DNA from 2 places in the Peribacillus sp. YIM B13477 genome. Region 1 is predicted to be linked to the other one. Evidence: riboswitches for the same ligand, from Rfam matches in the RefSeq annotation. Region 1 holds a riboswitch; the other holds the start of a gene.

The links. A riboswitch is a leader RNA that binds a small molecule or an ion and turns the genes downstream of it on or off. The one in region 1 is predicted to bind S-adenosylmethionine.
Region 2: it holds a riboswitch for S-adenosylmethionine, as region 1 does, so the genes downstream of both, mmuP (S-methylmethionine permease) here and ACFX4H_RS21035 (sugar ABC transporter substrate-binding protein) in region 1, are expected to answer to the same signal.

What each region holds. Positions count from the first base shown of each region.
Region 1 covers NZ_JBHZPD010000008.1:98,333-108,097, reverse strand. The annotation lists gene ACFX4H_RS21075 (ketoacyl-ACP synthase III) at 1-172, opposite strand, end outside; gene ACFX4H_RS21070 (winged helix-turn-helix transcriptional regulator) at 458-808, opposite strand; gene ACFX4H_RS21065 (nitroreductase family protein) at 934-1,557, shown strand; partial or broken gene ACFX4H_RS21060 (ABC transporter permease) at 1,618-1,936, opposite strand; gene ACFX4H_RS21055 (NAD(P)H-dependent oxidoreductase) at 2,279-2,809, shown strand; gene ACFX4H_RS21050 (winged helix-turn-helix transcriptional regulator) at 2,881-3,240, opposite strand; gene ACFX4H_RS21045 (ABC transporter permease) at 3,521-4,525, opposite strand; gene ACFX4H_RS21040 (sugar ABC transporter ATP-binding protein) at 4,527-6,029, opposite strand; gene ACFX4H_RS21035 (sugar ABC transporter substrate-binding protein) at 6,086-7,198, opposite strand; SAM riboswitch class I at 7,315-7,420, opposite strand; gene ACFX4H_RS21030 (GTP-binding protein) at 7,515-9,765, opposite strand, start outside.
Region 2 covers NZ_JBHZPD010000001.1:923,187-932,951, reverse strand. The annotation lists gene ACFX4H_RS04665 (asparaginase) at 1-94, opposite strand, end outside; gene ACFX4H_RS04660 (helix-turn-helix domain-containing protein) at 324-698, shown strand; gene ACFX4H_RS04655 (hypothetical protein) at 1,158-1,325, opposite strand; gene mmuM (homocysteine S-methyltransferase) at 1,609-2,571, opposite strand; gene mmuP (S-methylmethionine permease) at 2,568-3,956, opposite strand; SAM riboswitch class I at 4,040-4,142, opposite strand; gene ACFX4H_RS04640 (flavin reductase family protein) at 4,368-4,976, opposite strand; gene ACFX4H_RS04635 (alpha/beta hydrolase) at 4,995-5,603, opposite strand; gene ACFX4H_RS04630 (ring-cleaving dioxygenase) at 5,603-6,550, opposite strand; gene ACFX4H_RS04625 (ring-cleaving dioxygenase) at 6,575-7,552, opposite strand; gene ACFX4H_RS04620 (nitroreductase family protein) at 7,795-8,394, shown strand; gene ACFX4H_RS04615 (alpha/beta fold hydrolase) at 8,573-9,625, opposite strand; gene ACFX4H_RS04610 (hypothetical protein) at 9,618-9,765, opposite strand, start outside.

The DNA.
Region 1 (9,765 bases):
CGATATCACTAGTAAACTCCTCTTCATGTGCAATTCTTCGTTCTTTAATACCGGTACGTTTAACAATCCATTCATCATTGGTTTCAACCATTTTTTCTAAGTCTTTATTTGTTAACCTTTTTTCAGGAACATACGAACCTATCGCAGTAATACGTGCTTTGGATTTGAACATAGAATAGCCACCTCGTGTGTATGAATTGCATCATTTTATAACTTGATATTAACACCTGGTACTAATTATAAAGCAAAAAAAATCTTATGCAACTAACCGTTACATTAAAAAAAGAGCGGGGCGGGGCAAAGCAACTTTAAAGTAAAGCACCTATTAGTTTAATACAATCTTTAGAGAGAATGCCAAAAGTCATCTTCAAGACATTTCCTCTACTAATATTAAATTCTGCTTGCCTTACTGAACTTGTAAAAAAAATCCACACTCCTTAGTTGAAGCATATCTTACTTATTTATGATGACGACAGATTTGATCTTGTCTTTCGAGGTTTTGTTCGACTGCATATGTAGTGCCCCATTCACACATTGTATTTAATACAGGTACAAATGATTGACCTAACTCAGTTAAACTATATTCTACTTTTGGTGGTACTACTTTATATACTTCTCTTCGGACAAGCCCATCTCTTTCCAGCTGCTTTAATTGGTCGGTTAAGACTTTCTGGGTTATGGCCGGTATTAGAATATAAAACTCTTTTGTCCTCATTGGTTTTTGACTCAGAAAAAAAAGGATTAAGCATTTCCACTTTCCTCCTACAGTATTCATGAAAATATTTATTCCCGTATTTAGACTCTTCATTCCTCATTCCTCCTGAATAGGCACATAAAGGTGGCTATGCCACTTTATTGTGCGTTATTTTCTTCTACATCATGGGTCCATTATACTCTGATTATAAAGCAAATATAACATTGGGAGTGAACACGATGAGTGTAAAAGAGACTATAGAAAAAAGACGTTCCGTAAGGCAGTATGATCCCCATTATAAAATTAGTCCAGAAACGTTGGCGACACTTATTGAAGGAGCCAGTAAATCGCCTAACGGAAACAATATTCAAGCAACACGATACCTGGTTATAGATGAACCATATTTAAAGGATTTGTTACTGCCCATCGCTTTTAATCAACAACAGGTAATTGAAGCCTCAGTACTGATTGTTATACTAGGTGATTATCAAGCATTTGAAAAAGAAAATATCATAATGATACATGAGGATGAATTTCAAAAAGGTTATTTTGACGCATCAGTAAGAGATTATCTAACAAACGCGGCAATCAATTATTATCTAAATAAATCAAAAGAAGATTTAAAGGTTGAATTAATAAGAGACGCAAGCCTGGCGTCAATGTCGTTAGTTTTATTGGCGAACGAGGCAGGTCTTGAAACCATTACAATGTCCGGGTATGATTCCGAACAATTAAAGTCAGCCTTAAACATTTCCGATAGGTATTTAGATGTTATGCTTATTGCCATGGGGAAAGGAATGAAAGAAGGTCACAAAACAGTAAGACACGATGTTAGCAAAGTCATTTATAAAAACAAAATATAGTGAGTGTATTGGAAAGAGGGTTAAAAAGAACCCTCTTTCTTCTTAATCTTTCGTAAAACTTTAGTGTTTTAGCTTGTAATAGGTTACCGCGAGCGCAAGGGCAAGAACTGTTCCTTTGATGATATCAATCGCATCCATGATAAGGAATCCGCTCAGGACTGCACCGCTGAAGCCTCCAAAGGCATTCGGTTTTCCCGCTCCTAAAACGGAGGAACCAATGAAGGCTGCTGCGACGGCATCATTAGCGGGATCCTGAATTGATTTCCGATTTCACGCCCCTTAATGCAAGGACAATTCCCCCGATTGCAGCAAATAGAGCTGAAATCAGATGGGTATTAACTGATATCCCGGAAAGTCTAGCCGCTTCCTTATTCCCCCCACTCTAAAAAGGAATCAATCACATCTCTAACAATTTACCATTCCAGGAGTTTTTGTTTAAAGCCTTCTTCACACACTGAGATACGTCTTTAATATTTTCTTCACGAACAATTTTGGCTAATTCAAAGCCGTACATATCCCTCCTAGGATGAGCGTGTCTATCTGGCCTTTTAACATTCCTTTATTAACATCTTCCTTATTTTGGAATTTTCAGATCGTTTTTTTAGTTATAACAGATTTAACACTCTCCTTTAGGTAAGTACCTATACTAAAAGTGCATACTTACGCACTTGCAGAATGCACTTTATACTTAAAATAAATAATAGTTAAGGAGGAGAAATCTTTGAAAACTCTTGTTATCGTAGCACACCCCAGTCTAGAAACATCCCTCATAAATAAGCGATGGGTAGAAGCGCTAAGGAAATATCCGGAAAAGTATACCGTACACGAATTGTATAAGGTTTACCCTGACGGAAACATTAATGCGGAAAAAGAACAGCAATTAATCGAATCGCATAGTAATCTTGTTTTACAGTTCCCTTTTTATTGGTTTAATTGTCCGCCTCTCCTAAAAAGATGGCTTGACGATGTTTTTACTTATGGTTGGGCGTATGGTTCAAATGGAGGGGATAAATTAAAGAATCGCAAAGCAGCTCTAGCTGTATCTGCCGGAATTAGCAAAGAGGATTATAGTGAAGAAGGAAGATATCGCTATACACTTGAACATTTATTATCTCCCTTTGAAACTACCTTCCTATACTGCAATGCAGATTATCGTTCATTCTTTGCGTTTTATGGTGCTGAAAATGAGCCATCCGTGAGCGAATTGGAAAAAAGCGCACAAGATTATTTGAATTTTGTCGATAACCTTTAATAGGCAGTTCATTAAAGAAGTATTTCCTTGTCAGGGATATACTTCTTTTGATTTAATCAAAATAGCAACACCTACTGCTGTTTAGTCTCCTGAACTGGCAAACTGTTTTTCTCTCCCCACTCGCACATCATATTTAACAATGGGATGAGAGATAGACCACGTTCAGATAATGAATATTCTACTTTTGGAGGGATTTGGGGAAATTCCTTGCGTATGATAAGGCCGTCTGCCTCCAACTCTTTTAACATGATGCTTAGCGTTTTAAAGGAAATGGTACCGATACTTCGCTTCAGTTGATTATGACGCATGACCTTATTTTCAGACAACCAATACATTATGATCATTTTATATTTGCCGCCAATCAAGGACAGCGTATATCCAAAGCCAGTTTCATTCGGTTTCACACCTGCCGGAACACAGGTTTCTCGCATAAGTTTACACTCTCCTTTAGATAAGTATATGATATGAATGTTCATACTTTACAATAGATCATTATCAATCTTATTAAAAGGTAAATAAGGTCCCTATAAAAATTACAATTGCGGTCAATCTTTATACTCCAAAATGAGGGTTCAAAAAGTGCTCCTGCCACCATTTTAGCGTAAGTAAAATGATGACGATCTCCTTAACCCACCCCTTTTTAAAAAGGAAAAATCCTGTTGCATTACAACAGGATTTTTTCATATTATTGAGTAACGTAACGAATTCTTTTTAATGTTTTTGCTTGTAATAGGTTACAGCGAGTGCAAGGGCCAGCACTGTTCCTTTGACGATATCCATCGCGTAATACGGAACGGACATCATGATCAGCCCATTTTGAAGGATTCCGATCAGGACTGCACCGATGAAGGTTCCAAAGGCATTCGGTTTTCCCGCTCCTAAAACGGAGGAACCAATGAAGGCTGCCGCGACGGCATCCATTAAATAGGGTGACCCTGAATTGATTTCTGATGTCATGACTCTTGAAGCAAGGACAATCCCCCCGATTGCAGCAAATAGAGCCGAAAGCAGATAGGCAAGGATTTTGTATTTATTAACCGATATCCCGGAAAGTCTCGCCGCTTCCTTATTTCCCCCAATAATGTACATATAACGACCGTGCTTCGTATAAGTCAAAAAGATATGGGTCGCTATCACAATGACGGCCATGATCAGGATTATCCATGGCACTTGGCCAATTTTGGCGAAAAACGGGCTGATCAGTCCTGTTGCGAATGTCCCGTCGGGCATGACCATATTTTGCGAAACCGTGGCTCCTTTTGTATAGGTAAGGGCAATTCCCTGGATAATGAACATGGTAGCCAAAGTCATCAGCATGTCGGGAATTCTCAATTTAACGATCATGAATGAATTCAAAGCCCCTACGAAAAGTGAGGCACCGACCGCAGCTAATATGGCGATGAATGTATCCTGAGAAAACCAGACAAACATCGAGATGACGATGGCATTGGCCAATGATGCGACGGAGCCGACGGAAAGGTCGAAGCCATCCACGGTCAGTGATATCGTAATGCCGATCGCAATGATGGTCACGATTGAAATGGAACGCAGGATGTTTATCAGGTTAGAAGTTTGGATGAAAGATGGATTGGATACGGCGAAAATTCCAATCAGAATGATAATCGTCAATATTGTGCCGTATTTATAGAAAAAGTCGAATAGTTCCACCTTTTTCTTCGCTTTCGCTGTCTGTGTAACAGGAATGGGTATGCTCATCCTATTTACCTCCTGTTGAATAGAATAGTAGTTCTTCTTCATTCGTTTTGCTTGTTTCTAATTCGATGACAGTGCTCCCGTCATATAACACATAGGTCCGGTTGGTAATGCCAATGATTTCGGAAAGCTCGGAGGATGCATAAATGATCGCCTTTCCATTCCTTGCAAGCTTTGCAATCAATTCGAATATATCCTTCTTGGCTCCGACATCGACCCCTTTCGTTGGTTCATCGAATATGTATACATCCGCATCTGCCATAAGCCATTTTCCAATGGCAACTTTTTGCTGGTTACCACCGGATAGGTTTTCAACCTTCACTTCCCCTGAAGGAGTCTTAATGCCAAGACTTGCGATCATTTCCTTTGCCTTTTCCTTTTCCGCCTTACGATCGACGACACTGAATGTTTTGCAGAATTTACCGAGACTGGCTGCAGTCAAGTTTGCCGAGACTGATTCCTGTACAAGGACCCCTTCTTTCCTGCGTTCCTCAGGTACAAGTGCCAGCCCGCTTTTTACTGCTTCATGCGGTGATTTCAGAGAAAGCTTTCGACCATTCAGGATGACTTCACCCGCTGTGATGGACGTATGACCGAAAAGGGTTTTACACAGCTCCGTTTTCCCAGCCCCGACCAGCCCAGCCAAGCCGATTATCTCGCCTGCTTTAATATTCAGACTGACATTCTTAACTTTCTCGGCATCTGACAATCCGTTCACTTCCAGAATTACGTCTCCAATCGAAGCATTCACTTCAGGAAACTGTTCATCCATGGTTTTCCCGAGCATGTTCTCTACCACTTCGGCACGGGTTATGTCCTCGATTTTTCGACAAGTGACACGCTCCCCATTCCTCATGATCGTAATTTCCTCACAGATTTCAAAAATCTCAGGCAGACGATGTGAAATGAAAATGATTGCCACGCCTTTTTGCTTTAATTCATTTACAATTCGAAAAAGTTCCGTCGTCTCCGTATGACTTAACGGAGCAGTTGGCTCGTCGAGAATCAGGAATTTGCATTCTGTCGAAACGGCTCTTGCTATCAGGACCATCTGTTTTTCAGCCAAGGTCAGGTCTCTAACCAACTTTTTCGAAGGGACATGAATTTTCATATCTTCAAGAATAGAAGTGGCTTTGTTGTGCAGTTCTTTCCAATGTACCCTTTGTTTTTTTCCCATGTTTTGTACCATATCATTCAACATTACATTTTCCCCAACTGTTAAATATGGGATGAGGGCGGTATCCACTTCCTGATGAACTATTTGAATGCCCTGTTCCTGAGCAGCTTTTGGCGAGCGGATATCCCGCTTCATCCCATCAATAAAAATGTCACCAGAATAATGAACATGGGCTCCCGATAAAACTTTCATTAACGTCGATTTCCCTGCTCCGTTTGCACCGACCAATGCGTGGGCTGTTCCTGATTGTACGGAAAAATCAACATCACTCAGCGCCTTCACCCCCGGAAATTCAATCGAAATCATCTTCATTTCTAGTTGCTTGCCCATGTCCATTCCCCCTTATTGAACAGACACTCCCTTCGCTGGAAAGAGAGTGTCTCTTTTTATTTTTTATAATGATCTTTCAAAACCTTCATCCAATCTTCTTCAAATTCCGTCGATACACCCCAGCCATCGACAATATTAGACAGGTTGGCCATGTTTACCGCTTCTTTTGAAGCTTGGATTTGCTTTTGCGAAATGAATGAAGCCTCCAAATCATATGTTTGCGGTGTTTCTTCACCCGCTAATTTTTTAGCCAATATCCTCATATTCACTGCACCGATCAACTTGGGATCGACCGCTGCCGTGTAGGACCAAGAGCTATCAGCGGATTGGATTTCCTGGAGATCTGCATTCGAAACATCAATTCCATATATCTTCACTTCATCGCGGCCCGCTTCTTTAATCGCCCGGGCTGCACCGATAGCAAAGGCATCCCATGTTGCGAAAATGGCATCCAATTTACCTTTAGGGTATTTATTCAGCATTGCGGCTACAGCATTTTGTGTCTGAACCGAAGTATCAGCGGATGCCACTCCGAATCTTTCGACTTCTTTAATCCCAGGATTTTCTTTTAGTTTTTCCTTATAGACTGCATTTCTTCTTACCATTGGAGGAAAACCATCCACCCAAAGATATGCAATTGCCGCTTCACCTTTCTGTTCTTTTATCAGTTTATCGAAAGCCAGTGTTGCCAGCGCTTCATCATCTTGTGAAGTTAATGTCACGCCCTCTATTTTAGATAGATCGCTTATTGAATCGAATGTGACAACGCTTTTACCTGCATCAACCAACTTCTGAACGTCATTTACAGTTGCGGCATCATCACCATGTGAAATGATATAGCCGTCGTAATCTTCCTCCAAAGCCTGTGCTATCGCATCATGGAATTTAGCCGTATCACCATTGGCTGTGTACGTATCGACTTGAAATCCCAGTGCTTCTCCTTCTTCTTTCGCCCCCGCCAAGTATTGGGCAGTATGATCATCACCGCCAATTTTACGGATCACTTTGATCTTGGCTCCATCGCCATCAGCAAATCTTTCCGGGACATTTTCAAATGATACTTTTTCTTCTTTCTTCGATTCTGTGGAACTCTGCCCTGCAGAGCAACCCGTTAAAAGCAAAGCCGAAGCGATGGCAAAAATGAATATCCCTTTAATAGACCTTCTCATCTTGTTTCCCCTCCATGTTTTCTCATTAGTCTTATCAGTTAAGTCGGTGTAAATTCCAAAATAAAAACCTCTCTAATATAGAGAGGTTTAATCGGCTGTTTTGCAGACTTGTCCCTCTCTTATCTGTCAAAACATTTCTGTTTTGCAGGATTTAGCACCAATTCCTAATGGAACGGTTGCTGGGCATCTTAGGGCCAGTCCCTCCGCCACTCTTGATAAGAGATATATTGTGTTACGTTTTCGTAATTATCACTTTATAGGGATATAGTCGTAAAGTCAATAGATTTTTGAATATTTGAAATGTTTCCCGTTATTTTTATTTTCTTTGAAGCTGGGCTAGACGCTTTTTCTCGATTTTTTCAAGCCTCTCCAACTGCCTTAATTTCACTTCGAACAACGTGATCGGATCACGGTAAACTTCCGGATTTTCTTTCATATGCTCCAATGCAGCCTGGTAGTCTTTTATTTCCGTCTGCGTCTGCTCTATCGTTTTTTGAAGTAAGGCAAATGAACTGCGATAGAAAAGTGAGATGTCCCGATCCAATGATTTTTCAAACAATCCAAATTGGGTTAGGAAACGTTCCGTGATCATTTCGGCAACATCCAGGTAATCTTCACTTTCCAGGTATTTCTTGTAACGATTGTACATATTGGCCTTATTTTGCGGTATCGCCCCAAATAGCTTCCCTGCTCCTTTAAGCAGCAATTGTGATGGAGTCCTGCGCAAAAGGATATTAACGTTTTCGATGCGGATACTGCTTGTCATCCGGTCGGCATCACGGCGCCAGTCATCCAATACCCTGAAGTCACCTGCCAGCATAATCCGTTCTTCTTTGTATAATTCATTGAATCCGGCACTCATCTCATCCATGAACTGCTGGCTTTGTGTGAACTCCATTTGGGAACTGGCAATCCAGTCTTGAAGAGAACGGTAATATTGAGGCATGATCTTGTCAGAAATGAAGTTTTGAATCCGCTCATTCATTTCCTGGTTTAACTGTACATGGACCTGACTGAAATCACTGCTTTCCGTTAACGATTTAGAGCAATCCCTCAGTAATTCAGGAATTTTTGAATAAAGCTGACTTTTCACTTCGTCCTTAAGCGAACGATACGACCTTATGATATTTTCACTTTTTTCTTTTTCCAGATCAGCCAGTTGATTGACCGCTCCATTCAGTTTGACTTCCATCTGCTCATTCCAAGAGATGGAATGCTCGCATTTCCGCTCATTGGCAACCCGTTTTTCTAATAGATAAGATAAGGTTTTACGAATGAATGTCAGGATTTTTTCAGATCTTCTTTCCTTCCAATTATCATCTTGATAATTCGATTCAAGGAAGGCTGAAAGGTCCTTCAATTGCTGCCTGCTGTCATAATGTTTGGAGAAAGCGAACACTTTCGCATTCGGGAAATATGCATTAACTTTATCCCATGTTTCGTCTTCCATCCGGACTGCGACCTGATCACTGTATATCGTATCCATTTTATTTAATAGGAAATGGATCGGCAGTTTAGGTGCCTTCATTTGAATTTCCAATAACAGATCCCTTTCGCTGCCGGTGAAAGGAGCCCGGGCGTCAAGAACGAACATCAGGCCATCACTGCCATGTAAATAGCCTTGGAAATCGGATTCCACGCTTTGTTCCCCATTGAACCCCGGTGTATCCAATAATCGCAAATGATTATTTCTTAGGTAGTCACTGATGATTGTCACATCGACTATAGTCCCGCGCTGACGGCGTGTTTCATCCAAATCAGTTAGCTCCTCGACAACTTTGCTATCTGTATCGGTAATTTCAAGGATTTCCAAATCATCCCCGTCTTTGACACTGACTAGGGAAGAATGGTCCTCAGCAGCAATGCTCTCTCCAACGATTGACTGAATAAAGGATGTCTTGCCATTTCCTGTACTTCCTGCAAGAAGGAGATTGAAATTGCTGGTATCTTTAAGCCCCTCCACCATCCATTTAAGCTTATTTCCAACCCTTAAATCATTATCTTCAGCCCACTGGATAATGGAATTGAACAGTTTCTCTCCCGCTTCCAGTCCGCCTCCCAATTTAGGCGATTTCGAAAGCAGGCTCTCTGCATCCTGAATGACCAGCGCATTGATCGTATCCGGGAAGATTTCATTCCAGGACAACGTGGATGCCGCCGCAAACAGCGAAAGCTCTCCGTCTGCGATTTTGAGCCAGTTTTCCAGCAACCTTGGCACGACAGGACTTAATTCTTTGATTAGATGCGTTCCTTCTAACAAACCTGCATATGCATCCCTGTAATAGACGGAAAGCTCATCCCATACATCCGCATGGTTCAATTCGATGGTATCTATCAAATTATTAATCACTCTTAACCATTCGAAATAAGCATCCGTATATTTATAATTTTTCCAAAGGGCAACCGTCATTTTCTCGAAACGTTCCTGGTCGAGTGTGTATAGCGAACCAAGGACAGTTGAGAAATAATCCGGCTCCATCGATTGGGCAACACCCTGCTGGATATATGTTTTCAGCACATCGAACCAGCCCATTGACTCTGTACGGATACTTTCATTCGCCGCTAAT
Region 2 (9,765 bases), on a different contig from region 1:
AAATTTCGTCAGCTTTCATTTCTGGAACAAGTCCATTTTTTCCTTCTAACGATGCAATTGTACCACCTGTAGTAAGCAACATCAACTTCTTCATTTTTGATTTTAACTTTTCCAATATACTACCCCCTAATAAGCCTCCCTGTTTCACAATCATTCTAATATCTCAGAAAAGGATGTTTCCGCTATAAATGTTCATGTAACGCGTACAACACATGTAATTATAGTCATGTTTCATAGTGAAATCAAGCGAAAGTTATTCATTACGCGTACACTTTTTTCAATTTGATGTTATAATGGATTTATATAAAAGGAGAGTAATAAAAATGATTTTAAATAGATTGACTACATTAAGGAAGTCCAAAAGATGGTCTTTGCAATATACCGCTGACAGGCTCGGAATCGCCAAAAGTACCTATGCCGGTTACGAATCGGGCCACCGCCGCCCTTCATTAGAAACGATTAATTTATTGGCAGGCTTATATGATACCTCAACTGATTACATTCTGGGTCGAGTAGATTATCCATCTAAGGATATGGGTAATGGGTCACCTCAAGTCATGGAATTAACGGATTTACCAGATATGAAGCTAGCTGTAGATGGAATTTCCCTTTCTGAAGAGGAAACGATTCAATTTATCGCTTTTATTAGAGCTAAACGGGAAGTGGAAATAAATCGCGATAAACAAAATGAAACATAGCAGACATTGAGTTTAAACTGGTATTTGGTAAAAGAACCGTACTTCATCAGCAGGTTCTTATACTGCCTGACATGTTCATTATAACTGTAATATACCGCGGCTTTCATCAATTAGGATAGGTCGGTTCGCCCATTTTGACGGTTGCACGTAATTATTTCTGTGTTTAGAAATTTAAATTTCATTAATTATTATATAGAAGAAAGTCGTTTTTTTAAAAAAATCATCCATCTTCATTTTCTGTTGTCCTCTTTAGCCTTATTCTTTTTCCCCCTTTATCTATTTGCAATGAAAGAAAAAACATGGCAAAGATCATGGTTTCCCCCGGTGAATTAATCAAAAAAAGAAGCAACATGAAGTGAGAGTTATGTCTTAATTCATGTGCTTCTATTATTGGAATCCTTAAAGAAATGGAAAATTGCTCAATATAATGTCTCAACAGATATGCTGCATTTCCATATATTAAGGCATTTCATCTTCTTTTTCCCTATTCTTGAAAGCTTCATGAGTGACAATATCCTCAATCTGTTCATACTGGCGGCTGTGTTCCTTCTCTTCGCTAATTCTATTATTTGGTAAATTTCCTGGATGTCCTTTTTCTTTATGATTAAAATTTTTACCACGACTCATAACTCATTCTCTCCTTTCCATTCATTGTTTGTCTAGTTTTCCCAAGCACGAAAAAAATATGATTTAATTTCTCTTTTTACAGTTTTTGCAAAAGGGTTGGTTTACCCGTAATTTTCAGCCGATCTTGCGCGACTTATTTCTAAAGTGCCAAGAAATTAATAGTTCAATCCTTTCAGATTACTCGAATCTGAATAAAGAGCTCAAAAAAAACAGGAACCGCCAGATTCCTGTTCTTTTTGTTTATAGGTTTCCCGACTAACAATATTTTTGATAACAAAAAATGCTAGGAGAACGTTACCACGGAAGGTCGCCACTTTCTTGAAATGCCCGCAATATGATGAGGAGCGGTTCTGCAACATCCTCCAATTATATTTGCCCCCGCATGGTGCCAATCTTCAGATTTCACATCGAGCCTATTACATGATTCTGGACCATGCCATGTTTTAGTTTCTGGATTATATGATTCACCGGAATTCGGATAAACGATAATTGGTTTATGCGTGTTTGCACGCAACACCTGTATGGCTTCCGTGATAACTGATACAGGCGCACAGTTGATGCCAATTGCGGCAATTTGCTCACTGTCCCCAAACAATCTGGCACACTCCTCCAGCAATGTGCCGTCACTTATCGCTTTTTCATTTTTCAAAGAAAAGGACAGCCAAGCATAGACTTCTGGATAATCTTTCAATAATGAATGTAATACTTTTGCTTCTTGCAGGGAAGGAATCGTTTCAAATGCTAAAATATCAGCTCCTGCTTCAATCAAAGCTGATAATCGTGAGCGATGAAATGCCGCTAAAGTTTCATCTGAAACACCATAATTCCCAACATACTCTGAACCATCTGCAAGATAAGCCCCATAAGGTCCAACTGATGCAGCAACCAATGGCTTAGGTCTAATCGTTTGATATTCTTCCTTCCAAAATTCATCTCTTGCTTTTCTTGCAAGTAAAACCGTTTTCCGGATTAGATCCAATGCCTCTTTTTCTTGTATTCCGCGGAGGGCGAAACCTTCAACCGTTGCTTGATAGCTTGCCGTTATCGCACAGTCAGCACCAGCTCGAAAGTAGTCAGAGTGAACCTGGTAAATCACTTCTGGATTTTCAAGTAATACACGTGCAGACCACAGGGGATCGTCCAAATCACACCCATGACTTTCAAGCTCTGTAGCTAAAGCTCCGTCCAAAATCATGACTGAATGACCTCGTAAAATTGCTTCAATTGGGTTAATTTTATTCTTCATGGTTTTTCTCCTCTTTTCTTTATGGTTTGTGTCAGATAATAACTTCCATAGCAAAACAAAATAAACGGAATGCCACAATATAGTGCAATTCTTTGTGTAGGATCAAATGCAATTCCTATGCAAGAAGCAAGACATAACATAAATGAAACGATTGGTACGAATGGATATAATGGTGTATGGTAAGCCAAATCATTAACTGAGTTTCCTTCGTTTATATATCGTCTGCGAAATAGAAACTGTGACGCGCTAATACTCATCCAAACTATAACCACGGCTAGTCCAGAAATGGATACAAGCACTATGTATACAGTATCCGGCGCAATAATACTCGAGAAAAGTGCTAAAACACCGCCCAGCATACTGAAAAGGACTGCATTCAATGGAACACCCCGTTTTGTCAATTTTGCAAATATTGGCGAAATGGTTTTCTTATCTGCAAGTGACCAAAGCATCCTTGATGAGGCATATAGTCCTGAGTTTGCAGCAGACAAAATGGCAGTTAATATAACAAAATTCATAATATCCGCTGCATATGGCACTCCAATTCGTTCTAGAACGGCAACAAAGGGGCTCTCTAATACGCTTGCATCCGAAACAGGCAATAATGCGGATAAAACAACGATGGTTCCTACAAAAAAGATAATCAATCTCCATAATGTCATACGGATTGCCTTTGGAATCGTTTTTTCCGGATTCACAGTTTCTCCAGCTGCAACTCCGATCAATTCAGTTCCAGAAAATGCAAAATTCACCGCGAGCATCGTCATTAGAATGGCAAAAGCACCATTTGGAAATAACCCTGCGCTTGTAACATTGGAAAATAACGGAGCTGTTTGTGCGTTAATCATTGGAATGAAACCTACCATTGCCGCAGCTCCCAGAATAATGAATATCACAATAGCAAATACCTTAATAGACGCAAACCAGAATTCGGATTCAGCGAAAAACTTTACGGTCCACGCATTTAATGCCAAGACCAAAATAGCAAATAGAGCACTCCATATCCAGACACTGATTGATGGAAACCATCGCTGCATCAACAATCCTGCAGCCGTGAATTCCGAACCTAGTGCAACAGTCCAGGTTAGCCAATACAACCAGGCTACTGTATACCCTGTCCCTGGTCCGATGTATTTGGCTGCGTAACTATGAAACGCACCTGTCTCGGGCATATGCACTGACAGTTCACCTAGACATAGCATGACTAGATAAACCACTAATGCACCAATCAGATACGAAAGGATGGTTCCGAACGGACCAGCCTGTTGAATCGTATAACCCGAACTTAAGAATAAACCCGTTCCAATCACCCCGCCAAGCGATAGCATTATTATATGCCGTGCTTGCATTTGCCTTTGAAAATCATGCTTCCTTTTGTTCTCCATTCTAACTCTCCTTAATCTTGCATCCAGAAAAAACGAAAACGCACTCCAAAAAAGAGTGCGTTACTGACAAATAAACACGTACGGTCTTATCTATCAAGGTTTCACCCCCTGGAATTAGCACAGTGTCTTTGTAGACCTGTTGCTGAGGTTTCATAGGGCCAGTCCCTCCACCTCTCTGGATAAGAAATTATTTTTTTATAACTTTATCAATCTATGAAAAAATTGTCAAGTTTTGTTTCGGAATGTAAAGACTTCCTTTTAAATGCTAACGATCATGGCTGGGGCATTAATATTAAATTGTTTTTGGAACAAGCGCTAAGCGTATTATAATGGCAAATAAAACTAACCGGGTTCATATTGGTCTTAAAAATGGCAACATCTTAAAAGATGTCGCCATTTTTTTCTTTTTCCTTAAGGACGTTCTATTTCAAATAATTCCTCTAGTTTTGTATAAGTATGACCTGCTAATCTCGCTACAGGTTTTAGCCCATTCGGGTCAATACGGCCATTATGATAAATATCTTGCTCTATATGATAACAGACTATTTTCCCTATCAGCAAATCACAACCAGGTTTGTTCTTGGAACCTGCCAATGGAATCGATTGCTCTAATGTACATTCGAACCGCACCTTCGCTTCTTCCAATCCTGGTACGGATACCTTATCACTAACAGCCAGCGTGAAATTAGTAAGACCCAATTCACTTTCGTCAGATGGGAGTTCCTTGGCCGTTCGATTTGCATCAGCAACATTATTTTCGTCAGTGATATGAACAACGAACTCACCTGTTTGAATTGCATTTCGGGCTGTATCCTTTGAAACTCCTTCTTTCCGTTGAACAGAAATGGAAATCATCGGAGGATTTGAACTGACTATGTTAAAAAAGCTGAACGGCGCTATATTGATTGTACCGGTTTCGGATTGTGTCGTAACCAGCGCTATAGGTCTCGGTATAATGCTTCCAGTCAAAAACTTATAATTATCCCGTTCAGTCAGACTTTCAGGGTTAACAGAAATCATCTTCATTCCCTCTCATTCTTATAAAAAGTTCTTTTGAAACCATGAACCTGCTGCATCAACCTCTGAACGTGTCAACTGATGACCGTAATTTTCCCACTGAACTTCAACTGTAGCGCCAGCTTGCCGTAAAAGTTGATTAAGTTCATCAGTTTCTTCTGCTGGGCAAATCGGATCGTTTTTACCTGCAGCTATAAATACAGGCATATCTGAAAGGGACGGCAAAGCAATCCCTCGTCTTGGAACCATTGGATGATGAAGAATCGCTCCTTGTAATGCCCCCTCGTAATGGAACAGCAAACTTGCCGCTATATTTGCACCATTGGAATAACCTAATGCCACCACTCTGTCACGGTCGAAGTCATATTTTCCGGATGCTGATTCCAAGAAGTCATAAAGCTCCTTCGTTCGGAAGATCAAATCCTCTTCATCAAAAACCCCTTCAGCTAACCGTCGGAAATAACGGGGCATTCCATTTTCAAGTACATTTCCCCGTACGCTCAATACGGATGAACCCGGTGAAACCATTTCGGATAATGGCAAGAGATCTGTTTCCGTTCCTCCAGTGCCATGTAAAAGCAGTAGTAACGGAGCTTCTGGATTACTTCCTTTTTGAAAAATATGTTTCATCATTTATCCTCCTCTAGTACTCTCGGCACTGCCGGCAGTAACGTTTTTTCCATAACTTCCCGCTTTTCTTCCAACCATGGCGGCAGCATTAATTTACTGCCCATCGTTTCCTTCGTTTCATCATGAGCAAAGCCGGGTGGATCTGTGGCAACTTCAAAGAGTATGCCTCCATCTTCCCTGAAATAAATCGCATCGAAGTATTGTCGGTCTGTAAAGGGTGTCACACCATAGCCATGGTTACCGATATGCTCCCTCCATTCTTTATGATCTTCATTATCGCTCGCACGCCATGCAATGTGATGGACAGTTCCCACTCCGATTTTACCGTTTGGTAAAACCGTTTTTTTAACATCGATCAAATTTCCGATATCCGATGTGGATTTGAAGCGGATGAAATCGCCCTCTTCCCCAACCTGTTGAAGGCCCATCACTTCCTCTAATAGTTCCATCGTTTTGATCGGTTTTGACGTCAATAATACAGCTCCGCCGAAACCCTTGACCGCCTTATCAGCTGGTACACCGCCGAATGACCACTCGCTATTTTTACCTTCTTTACGCTCAACCAGTTCAAGTTGCAAACCATGTGGGTCTTGGAAATCAAGATATTCCTCACCGAAACGTGAAACCTTTTCAAAGTCTATATTAAATTTACCCAAACGATTTTCCCAGAAGCCCATTGAACCCTCCGGAACTGCATATGTTGTAATCCCCACTTGTCCGGAGCCAATTGTCCCTCGGTATGCCTCAGGCCAAGGAAAGAAAGTAATGATTGTGCCCGGTGAACCGGATTCATCTCCGAAATATAAATGATAGGTGCCTGGATCATCAAAATTAACGGTTTTCTTCACCATACGCATTCCCAATACTCCAGCATAAAAATCCACATTCTCTTGAGGATTGCCTACAATTGCGGTTATATGATGTATCCCTGCATTTTGCTTTTGCATGCCGATTACTTCCTTTCCCGTTGATTAATTAGTTGATTTTGTATTTAGTGGTTTTAAATTCGCTTCAATATCCTTTCTTTTCGATTCCAAAAAAGGTGGCAGGGCAAGGTTCTCACCTAGATGCTGCTCAGCTTCATCCACTTCAAAACCAGGTCCATCAGTAGCTAGTTCAAATAATATGCCATTCGGCTCCCTAAAATAGAGTGAACGGAAATAAAAGCGGTCCACATATCCCGAGTTCACGAATTTCGATTCACTAATCTTTTCTACCCATTTTCTCAATTCTTCTTCATCATCCACCCGGAAGGCAACATGGTGTACCCCACCCCTCCCCAGCCTTTCCCGAGGTATGTCATTCCTTTCTTCAATATGGAGTTCCGCTCCTGTTCCTCCTTCACCTGTCTCGTAAACGACTATCGGATTTTGCCCCCTGATAGCGGATGGATATGTGCCTGATTTCCTGAATCCCAATACCTCGATAAGAACACTTTCTGTTTGTTCAATATTGGGTACTGTAAGTTTTACTGGTCCTAATCCAAGGATGGAAAACTCTTGCGGTACTGGGCTTCCATCCCACGGAAATCCTCCTTGAACACCGTTATTATCCTGATCGGAAACCAGAAGAAGCCTCTGCCCTTCAGGATCTTTAAAAGAAAGTACCTTTCTTTCAAAACGGCTCGATATTTCATCGTGCTCAACATTGAATTCCACAAACCGTTTTTTCCAATATTCTAGCGTCTCATCATCCTTCACCCTTAAAGAAATTTCTGAAATGCTATTGTTTCCCTCATGAGTGCGGGCAGCATTTGGAATTTCAAAAAACGTCAATTCCGTACCCGGTGAACCAATTTGATCTCCATAAAATAAGTGATACACACGAACATCATCTTGATTCACCGTTTTTTTGATTAATCGCATCCCTAAGACTTTTGTGTAGAATTCAAAGTTATTTCCCGCTTTTGCTGTAATCGCCGAAACATGATGTAATCCTTTTAATTCCATCCGTACCACTCCTATCTTTATAAATCTCCCCTTACGGAGATGAATTAATCCGCTAATAATATCTCGAATTCAAGGTATTTAACCTGAAATAATACTTTTAATGCAAATATCTTGATTTAAAGATAAACCACAGGGATAAAATTGTCAACCATTTTCATTCAAATAATTTCAACCGGATTCACTTATCATAAAATAAAAAAATCAGGCCAAAATAAATCGGTATAAGAATGGAGGTGTGATATATGGTTAAAGATTTTTTTAGCGCAATTGAAGATAGACGCTCTTATTATTCCCTTAGCAAGGAACATGTTGTTCCTGATAAAAGGATTAAAGAAGTTATCGATCATGCCGTTCAATACTCCCCTTCCGCTTTCAACTCCCAAAGTGCCAGAGTGATTGTTTTAACTGGTCAAAGCCACGACCAATTATGGGATATCACGAAAGAAACATTAAGAATAGCAGCCGATGGCAAAGATTTTAAAAAAACGGAAGAAAAAATGAGGTCTTTTATAAATGGTTATGGAACGGTTTTATTCTTTGAAGACCAGGCCATAATAAATAGGCTCCAAGAACAATACAAAACGTATGCCGAAAATTTTCCGATTTGGTCGAACCAATCTTCTGCCATTTTACAATTTGTCGTATGGACTTCCTTGGAAATTGAGGGGTTTGGTGCAAGCCTTCAGCATTATAATCCTTTAATCGATGACGAAGTGAGAAAGACATGGGATATATCACGAGATTGGAAACTCATCGCACAGATGCCCTTTGGAAAACCCACTGCAGAACCTGGCGATAAAGACTTCTCACCACTTGATGAAAGAGTGAAATATTATCAATGATATAATAGGGGCTGGCTCTACATAACGAGCCAGCCCTTTTATTTTATTTCGCTTTAGTAATCCGGAAATGTTGCAAAAAATTTTGAAAATATCAATGACGCAAAGCCTATATACTCAACAACCGGCATGATTTTGATATCCTCACTGAGGTTCAACACGTATATTTCACATCCCCCTCTTATTGAATGGGTGAAGAACGCCCTGGCAGCCATTCCTTCAAATAATATGGGAGTACACCGGAATATTGTTTAGCAGCATGTCCACTTTTCAATAGGTTATATGTCTTATCCTTACATGTTAAATGCTCCATTACTGGATTAATCATTTCCTGTGGGACCAGTCGATCATACTTACTTGCTATGACCAAAACACTAGCATCAATTTTCGATAGCTTCGCTTTTTTTCCCCTTACCTTAAAGCTACCATTAACCAAGCTATTTTTTATCAATAAATCCTTGGTTATTTGTTTTGCGGCTGCTCCGGATAATGGTACATGCCCATTAGCCCAAGCATTGAAGCGGCGCCAGTTTTGAACGTATTTCTCATCATCCGCTTGATTCAATAAAGATAAATAAGGTGATATATAGACGGGCGATGTAATTAACCGGATTCCATATTTAACTGCACTGGCCGGTATCGTTTGATAAATATCTATTGTCTCGTCAAAATCCGCTGTCCCTTCTTTAAGCGCCTCCTGCCATTGATCAAAAAATTCCGAGGCACTGAAATCCACCGGGGTCACGGAAAGTATCAAATTCTTGATCGGCTCGTCTGCAATGGCAGCATATATTGCGGCTATTGTACCGCCGAGGCAAAACCCCATGACTGTAATTTCCGATGCTCCAGAGTGGCGTAATGTACGCTGCACTCCTTTTTGAATATAATCGACGATATAATCTTCGATCGATATGTCACCATCTTCAAATCCCGGGCTTCCAAAATCAAGTAAATACACATCAAAACCTTCATTTACAAAAGATTCTATTAAACTATTACCTGGGGATAAATCAAGGATCAAAGGAGTATTGATTAGTGAATATATAAGAAAAACCGGTACCTCATATTTTTTTTGTGCTGAAGGATAAAACCAAAGCGTTGATTTGTTTTTTTTCCATACCGCTATTTTCGGAGTCAGTCCCATTTCAGGCAATGGCTGATTGGGAATATCCAATAAATGTTGCCATTTAGTTTTGGACTCAGATTGATTTTTCGGCACTTTCCGCTTAGCCATTTGAATTCTCCTGTCGAACTGAATTGAACTCAGGCAACTGTGAGCTTAACAATAAGGAGTTATTTAGAAAATCAGATATCCTTTTTTTACTCCCTTCCTTTTCATCGGATGCCAATCTTGATTTCTTTTTGATGCTGCGG